2 linked regions of the Humidesulfovibrio mexicanus genome follow. Each later gene encodes a partner of the first gene's protein in a complex. Links are inferred from orthologs where the notes say so. Each region holds a gene or a part of one and is shown in the gene's direction. Other genes may lie near its edges.

Region 1 (4,751 bases):
CTCGTGGCCATCGTTGTGGGCTGGGTGGTGCTTTCCCGGCTCATCCCCGGCGTGGGCTGAGGCCCCAAGAAGCAGTGCGGCTGGACGCCGCCCAAGGATGCAAACAAGAAACGGCCCGAGGACAAGGTGCAATAGCCCATGCTGACCACGATCCTGCTGGTGTTTGTGGTGGCCATCGCCGGTTATGCGGCGTTCCGGCTCGTGCCGCCAAGCCTCGGGCTTCGGGGCTGAGCGGCTCCGGAGCGGCGCGTCCGTGAGACGGCCGATGACCAGGACAGGCCCGGCAAGGCTTGACAGAAGCAGGAGCCTGGCGTAAGAGCACCCCTCTACCTTGCTCTTCCCCCGTGCGGGAAGGGCCAAAGACCAAAAGGAGCACCACATGCTGAATCACTACGAGACTCTTGTGCTCATGAGTCCGGAGCTGACCGAGGAGAACCGCAAGGAGATCCTGGGCAACCTTTCCGGCGTCATCGAGCGCGACGGAGGCAAGATCGGCCTCGTCGACGACTGGGGCGTGCGCACCCTGGCCTACCCCGTGCGCAAGCTTACCCGCGGACATTACGTGCGCCTGGACTACACCGCTCCCGGCGCCGCCGTGGCGGAACTGGAGCGCAACATCCGCATCACCGACGGCCTGTTCAAGTTCGTCACCGTCCGTCTTGACGAGGCGCCCGAGGCGCCCAGCACAGAGGAGGCCTAGACCATGGCGTTCCGCAAAAAGTTCACCCCGAAGCGCAAGTTCTGCCGCTTCTGCGCCGACAAGAATCTGCCGCTGGACTACAAGCGCCCGGACATCCTGCGTGACTACATCACCGAGCGGGGCAAGATCATCGCCCGCCGCATCACCGGCACCTGCGCCAAGCACCAGCGCAAGCTCACCACTGAGATCAAGCGCGCCCGGCAGATGGCTTTGCTGTTCTACACCACCGTGCACAGCACGGACGTCAAGAAGAAGACCGTCTAGGAGGCATGACCATGAAACTCATACTGCGCGCCGACGTGGACACCCTGGGGCGCCTGGGCGACATCGTCGCGGTCAAGCCCGGCTTTGGACGGAACTACCTGATCCCTCAGGGCCTTGCCATGCAGGCCTCCGAGGCCAACCTGAAGCAGTTCGAACTGGAGCGCAAAAAGCTGGCCGCACAGGCCGACTCGCTGCGCGCCGAGGCTTCCACCCTGGCCGAGAAGATCGCCGCCGCCAAGATCGTCATCACCGTCCGTGTGGGCGAAGGCGACAAGCTGTACGGCTCCGTCACCGCCCAGAACGTGGCCGACGCCCTGGCCGAGCAGGGCATCGAGATCGACCGCCGCAAGATCGAGCTGCCCGAGGCCATCCGCGCCCTGGGCGACTTCGAGGTGGATGTGCGACTGCACCCCGGCGTCACCGGCACGCTCAAAATCAGCGTGATCAAGCATGGCCAGCAGCAGGAAGCAGAGCCCGAGCAGCAGCCCGAGGCGTAACCGCCAGGGCAATGCTCAGGAGGACGGCGCAGAGGCCCTTGAACGGGCCTCCGCCGCTCTTTCGCGCAACATCCCCCCCCAGAACCTTGAAGCCGAACAGGCGGTTCTCGGGGGGGTTTTTCTGCGCAACTCGCTGTTCCATTCCCTGGTGGACGTCGTCCGTTCCGACGACTTCTATTCCCCCGCGCACCGCATCATCTTCAGGGCCTTCGAGGACCTCTACGCCCGAAACGCGCCGGTGGACCTCATCACGGTCACCGAATACCTGACGCAAAGCCAGGTGCTGGACGACATCGGCGGGCCCGTATACCTGGCGGAATTGGCCAATTCCCCGGTCAGCGCGGCCAACGCGCTCTTCCACGCGGGCATCGTGCGGGACAAGGCCGTTGCGCGCCGCCTCATCGAGACCGCCAGCGACATCATCGGCAACTGCTACGACAACCAGGATATCGAAGGCTTGCTGGACAAAAGCGAGCAGGCGATCTTCCAGATTTCCGACGTGCGCAGCAAGGCCACGGTGCATTCCGGCAAGGAGCTGGTGGACCGGGTCTTCAAGGAGCTGGAGAAGCGCGTGGGACGGCAGGCGCTGGTCACCGGCACCACCACGGGCTATGAAAAGCTCGACGAGATGACCGCGGGCCTCCAGAACTCGGACCTCATCATCGTGGCGGCCCGCCCCAGCATGGGCAAGACGGCCTTTGCCCTGAACCTGGCGCTCAACGCCGCTACCAAGGGCGAAATCGCCGTGCCCACGGCCATTTTCTCGCTGGAAATGTCCATGGACCAGATCATGATGCGCCTGCTGTGCTGCCAGGGCCGCGTGGACCAGACCAACCTCAGGCGCGGCAGCATCGACGACCAGGACTGGGCCAAGCTCTACGACGCGGCAAACATCATCTCCAACGCGCCCATATTCGTTGACGACACGGCCGCGCTGTCCACCATGGAGCTGCGCGCCCGTTGCCGCAGGCTGAAAAGCGAGCACGGCCTGGGCCTGGTGGTGGTGGACTATCTCCAGCTCATGCGCGCCAGCCGCGACATCGACTCCCGCGAGCAGGAAATTTCTGACATTTCGCGCAATTTGAAGGCGCTGGCCAAGGAGCTGAACATCCCGGTCATCGCGCTCTCCCAGCTCAACCGCAAGGTCGAGGAGAGAGGCGACAAGCGCCCCATGCTCTCGGACCTGCGCGAATCCGGCGCAATCGAGCAGGACGCCGACGTCATCATGTTCATCTACCGCGACGAGGTCTACAACAAGAAGGAAGGCAACCCCAAGGCCGGGGTGGCCGAAATCATCATCGGCAAGCAGCGAAACGGACCCGTGGGAGAAGTGGAGCTGTTCTTCAAGAAGCAGTACAGCAGGTTTGAAAATCTCAACACGATGGCGTACCCTTCGGAGTACTTCACGTCCAGTTGACCGGCGCAGCGCGCCTTGTTTCGACCAAACCGAACGCTTCACCAGGGGGGGAGATGTACTACGAAGCCGCAGAGGGCCTGGCCCGCGAATCGCTTGAGAAGTTGCAGACCGAACGCCTGAAACGCACCATCGCCACCTGCCTGCGCTCCCCGTTCTATTCCGGCCGCCTGGGCGCGCTGGGCCTCACCCCGGACGATTTCAACTCGCCTGCCGACATCCGCAAGCTGCCCTTCACCACCAAGGACGACCTGCGCGCCAACTATCCCTATGGGCTCCTCTGCCAGCCCATGGACCACTATGTGCGTCTGCACGCCTCAAGCGGCACCACAGGCACGCCCACGGCCATCTTCTACACCCAAAACGACCTGGATTCCTGGGCGGGCCTGGTGGCGCGCTGCATGTACGCCGTGGGCCTGAGGAAAGGCGACGTGTTCCAGAACATGAGCGGCTACGGCCTGTTCACGGGCGGGCTTGGCATCCACTACGGAGCGGAACGCCTGGGGCTGTTGACCGTTCCGGCCGGCGCGGGCAACTCCAAGCGGCAGCTCAAGCTCCTGCGCGACTTCCACGTCAGCGGCGTGCACATCATCCCTTCCTACGCGCTGCACTTCGCCAGCTTCCTCAAGGAAGAAGGCGTCGACCCGCGGAGCCTCAACTGGCGCATCGCGCTCATCGGCGCGGAGCCGCACACCGAGGAGGCCCGCCAGCGCATTCAGGACCTGCTGGGGCTCAAGGCCTTCAACTCCTACGGCATGACCGAGATGAACGGACCCGGCGTGGCCTTCGAGTGCGAGAAGCAGGCCGGAATGCACGTGTGGGAGGACGCCTACATCGCGGAGATCATCAACCCCGAGACCGGCGAACCCGCAGCCGAAGGCGAAATGGGCGAGCTGGTCATGACCACGCTTTGCCGCGATGGAATGCCCATTCTGCGCTACCGCACCCGCGACCTCACCCGCTTCATACCCGGCGCGTGCGCCTGCGGCCGCACCCACCGCCGTATCGACCGCATTACCGGCCGCGCCGACGACATGCTCATCATCAAGGGGTGCAACATCTACCCCATGCAGATCGAGCAGGCGCTCATGAGTATGCCCGAGGTGGCGCAGAACTACCTCATCGAGCTCTTCAAGGAGGGCGAGATGGACCAACTGCGCGTAAAGGTCGAGATCAAGGACGAATTCTTCGTGGAGGACATGCGCGCGCTCACCGGCTTGCAGAAGAAAATCGCCGCGCGCCTGCGCGACGAGATCCTTGTCACCCCGCGCGTGGAGTTGGTGCAGCACGACTCCATCCCCAAGGGCGAGGGCAAGGCCGTGCGCGTGGTGGACCTTCGCGCCAAGCAGTAGGCCGATGCTGGACGCCGTGGCCGGACTGGCCCTGGGGCTGGTCCTCTTCGCTCTGCTCTGGCTCAATTTGCTGTCCCTGCCGGGCAACTGGCTCATGCTCGGCGTGCTGGCCCTGCTGGCCGCTTTCGGTCCGGAAGGCCGCATCACCTGGTCCTTCGTGGGCATGATGAGCCTGCTCGCCCTGCTGGGCGAGGGCATCGAGTTCGTGGCGCAGATAATAGGCGGCAAGCGCGGCGGCGCCAGCGGCGCTGGCAATTTCGGGGGCGTCGTGGGCTCCATAGCCGGGGCGATCCTAGGCGCGCCCTTTGGCCTGGGCCTGGGCGCCATCGCCGGGGCGCTCGTCGGCGCGTGGCTCGGCTGCTTCGCAGTGGAGCGCCTGCGCCGGGAATCGCACGCGCAGGCGGCGCAGGCGGCCTGGGGATCCTTCTGGGGCCGCAGCCTGGGCCTTGTGGGCAAGGCCGCAGTCGGCGCCGTCATCATCGTCATGAGCGTCGCCCGTTTCACCAGCCAGGCCGCGTAAGGCG
Region 2 (2,856 bases), on another replicon or contig:
CCAGCCTGCAGTGGGAGGACATTGTCCCTGGCGGACGCGTCAGCTATAAGGCCTGGAGCAAATCCGGCGCGGTTGTCGAGAAGGATGAGCGCAAACGCCAAGTCAAGGTGGATTTTTCCGGTGTGGCCATGTGGGTGGCCTTTTCGGAATTGAGCCTGGATGCACAGCCATCTCAACAGGTGAGGAAGCCCGCTGGCGGCGTTGCCGCGGACCTTGGCTTCACGCCGCGCATCGACTTGCGCGGGCAGCGCGCCGACGAGGCGCTTGCGGCCCTGGCGCAATTTCTCGATGCTTCGCTTCTGCGCGGCGCCCGCGGAGTGGAGATTGTGCATGGCCGAGGCACCGGCGCCTTGCGCAAGGAGATCCACGCCTATTTGCGCACCGCACCCGGAGTTGCGTCCTACACCTTGGCCAACGAGGATCGTGGCGGCGACGGCATGACCGAGGTGGCGCTCAAGTAGCGCCGGAGGTTCCGGAGTCATGGACAGGCAGGTCATTCAGGCCATCAAGCAGCGGATCAACATTGCGGAGATGGTCCGGCGCTACGTGTCCCTCCGCCCAGCGGGCGGACGGCTCATGGGCTTGTGCCCCTTTCACCAGGAGAAGACCCCTTCCTTCAGCGTCAACGAAGCGGAAGGCTTCTTCTACTGCTTCGGCTGCCAGGCCGGTGGCGATGTGCTGGATTTCTACCAGCGCGTCAATGGCTTGGAATTCAAGGACGCCCTGGAGCACTTGGCGCAAGAGGCCGGGATCGAGCTCAAGGCTTTTGCGCCCGATCCGGCATATGACGAGCGGCAAAAAATGAAGCGGCTGTGCCACGAAATGCATGAGGCCGCGCAGGAGTATTATCGCCGGAATCTCGGCTTGGCCGTGGGGGATGTGGCGCGTGGCTACCTGGCCCGGCGCGGAGCGGCGGAAGAGGCGATTGCCGCCTTCGGCCTGGGCGCCAGCCCGGACGACTGGCAGGGACTGTCGGTTTTTTTGCGGTCGCGCGGCTTTGCGCCACAGGATGCGGTCATGGCCGGACTTTTGTCCCAGAACGAGCGGGGACGGGTTTACGACCGCTTCAGAGGCAGGCTTATTTTTCCGATACAGAATTTATCGGGTCAGGTTATTGCCTTTGGCGGCAGAATACTTACAGAGGGTGAACCCAAGTATCTGAACAGCAGCGACACGCCCATCTACAAGAAAGGGGAACATCTCTACGGTCTCTTCCAGGCCCGCCAGGCCATGACCCGCAGCAAGCGGGCGATACTCACGGAAGGGTACATGGATGTGCTGTCGCTGCACCAGTTCGGCTACACGGATTCCTGCGGAGTTCTCGGCACCGCGCTCACCATGGATCAGGTGAAGCGTCTGGCCGGGTTTTGTTCGCGCATGGAGCTGATCTTTGACGGGGACGCGGCGGGTCGCAAGGCGGCTTTGCGCAGCGCGGAGATGATTCTGCAGTACGGGACCAAGTGCGGCGTGGTGCTTATGCCCGATGGCGAGGATGTGGACAGCCTGCTCCAGAAGCTTGGACAGCCGGGCCTCGACGCTTGCCTCAAGAATGCCGTGGACGGTCTGGAGTATTGCACTTCCGTGGTGCGTGAAACCCTTTCGCCAAGAGAAATTGTGGCCTGGGCCAATGGGTTTTTGGCGCATCTGGCCGATAATTCCTTGCGCCCGTTCTACATACCGAGACTGGCGGAAGGCCTGGGCATTGCCGAGGCGGATTTGCGCCGTTTCGGTGCCGGGCAGGGGCGGCAAGGCGGGGGCGGCGGTTTCGCGCCGAACCGGTCGCGAACCGATGCGATGCCGTCGCCCAAGGCCCCGGCGGTCGGCCGCGAGGAACGGGACGACCGCTATTTCCTGCGCTTCGCCATCCAGTATCCGGAGTATGTCCCGGAATTGGTGAAGCGCGGGTTCGAGCGCCTGCTCACCACGGATTTTGGCCGTGCTCTGTGGGAGAAGCTCGTGGCGGCCCAGGGAACCGATGTTGTGCCGACCCTTGACCTTGAGGAAAAAAGCTTCTGGGCCGACACGCGCTCGAGGGAAAAGCCCGAGGGTGAGGCTTTGGCCGAGGAGTGGACGCACGTTTGCCAACGCATTGCGTTTGCGGATGTGCGGAACACGCGAGAGCAGTTGATGGAAGACATACGCCGGGCCAGCCAGTCCGGTGACCCGGACGAAGTGAAACGACTCATGGCCGCGCTTACGGATCTCAATGCCCCCAGCAGGGAGGAAGAATGAATAATTTGAAAGAAATCCAGCAAATCAAGCTCCTTATCGCCAAGGGCAAGAAAAACGGATTTCTGACTTTCGAGGAAGTGGGCAAAACGCTCCCCACGGAGATGAACACGCCCGATCAGCTTGAAGAGGTGATGAGCATCTTTGACCAGATGAACATCGTCATCGTGGATTCTGAGGAAAATGGGAAAAAGCTGACCTCAGAAACTGCGGATACCGACGAGGAGCTTGATCTGGCGCCATCCGACGGCGACGATGCCGCCGACTATTCCTCTCGTTCCACCGACCCCGTGCGCATGTACCTGCGCGAAATGGGCGCCGTGCCCCTGCTGGACCGCGAAGGCGAGGTGGTCATCGCCAAGAAGATCGAGAACGGCGAGTTGGACGTGCTGTACGCCTTGGTGGAGGTGCCCGTTGCCGTGGAGGAACTCGTCCAGGTGGGCGAGGACCTCAAGAACACCCGCATCAAGCTTAAGGATGTGGTCAAGACCATTGAGGAGGACGACCCCACAGAGGATGAAATGAACCAGCGCCAGCGGGTCATCTTCTTGCTCGACGAGGTCAAGGTCCTCTACAAGAAGAAGCGCAAGATATACGACAAGCTCGACGCCTGCGCCCAGCTCGACC

Evidence for each region.
Region 2: the proteins of dnaB (region 1) and dnaG are in contact, whole or in part, in a crystal structure (PDB 2R6A), measured with the Geobacillus stearothermophilus proteins. The link is inferred for Humidesulfovibrio mexicanus from one-to-one orthologs. Residues at the interface, in WP_033016901.1 of Geobacillus stearothermophilus: Ser13, Glu15, Ala16, Gln18, Glu91, Leu92, Asp94, Ala95, Val96, Pro97, Thr98, Ala99, Ala100, Asn101, Tyr104, Tyr105, Ile108; in WP_049624496.1 of Geobacillus stearothermophilus: Lys456, Leu457, Leu458, Pro459, Ala460, Asn463, Ala464, Leu467, Leu535, Leu536, Ile537, Ala538, Gln544, Glu545, Asp548, Tyr549, His552.

Annotation. Positions count from the first base shown.
Region 1 is NZ_FZOC01000002.1:340,371-345,121, reverse strand. The notes cover bases 705-3,646. They hold dnaB (replicative DNA helicase), read left to right. Parts: upstream 705-1,414; coding sequence 1,415-2,878; downstream 2,879-3,646. Other genes in these bases: CHB73_RS05295 (phenylacetate--CoA ligase family protein), read left to right, coding at 2,932-3,646; rplI (50S ribosomal protein L9), read left to right, coding at 976-1,461; rpsR (30S ribosomal protein S18), read left to right, coding at 705-964. In the rest of the region: rpsF (30S ribosomal protein S6), read left to right, coding at 380-700; more of rpsR, read left to right, coding at 704-704; more of CHB73_RS05295, read left to right, coding at 3,647-4,227; CHB73_RS05290 (DUF456 domain-containing protein), read left to right, coding at 4,232-4,747. UniProt on the Escherichia coli protein: The main replicative DNA helicase, it participates in initiation and elongation during chromosome replication. Travels ahead of the DNA replisome, separating dsDNA into templates for DNA synthesis.
Region 2 is NZ_FZOC01000010.1:16,981-19,836, forward strand. It holds dnaG (DNA primase), read left to right. Parts: upstream 1-480; coding sequence 481-2,232; downstream 2,233-2,856. Other genes in the region: CHB73_RS15535 (endonuclease MutS2), read left to right, coding at 1-461; rpoD (RNA polymerase sigma factor RpoD), read left to right, coding at 2,229-2,856. UniProt on the Escherichia coli protein: RNA polymerase that catalyzes the synthesis of short RNA molecules used as primers for DNA polymerase during DNA replication.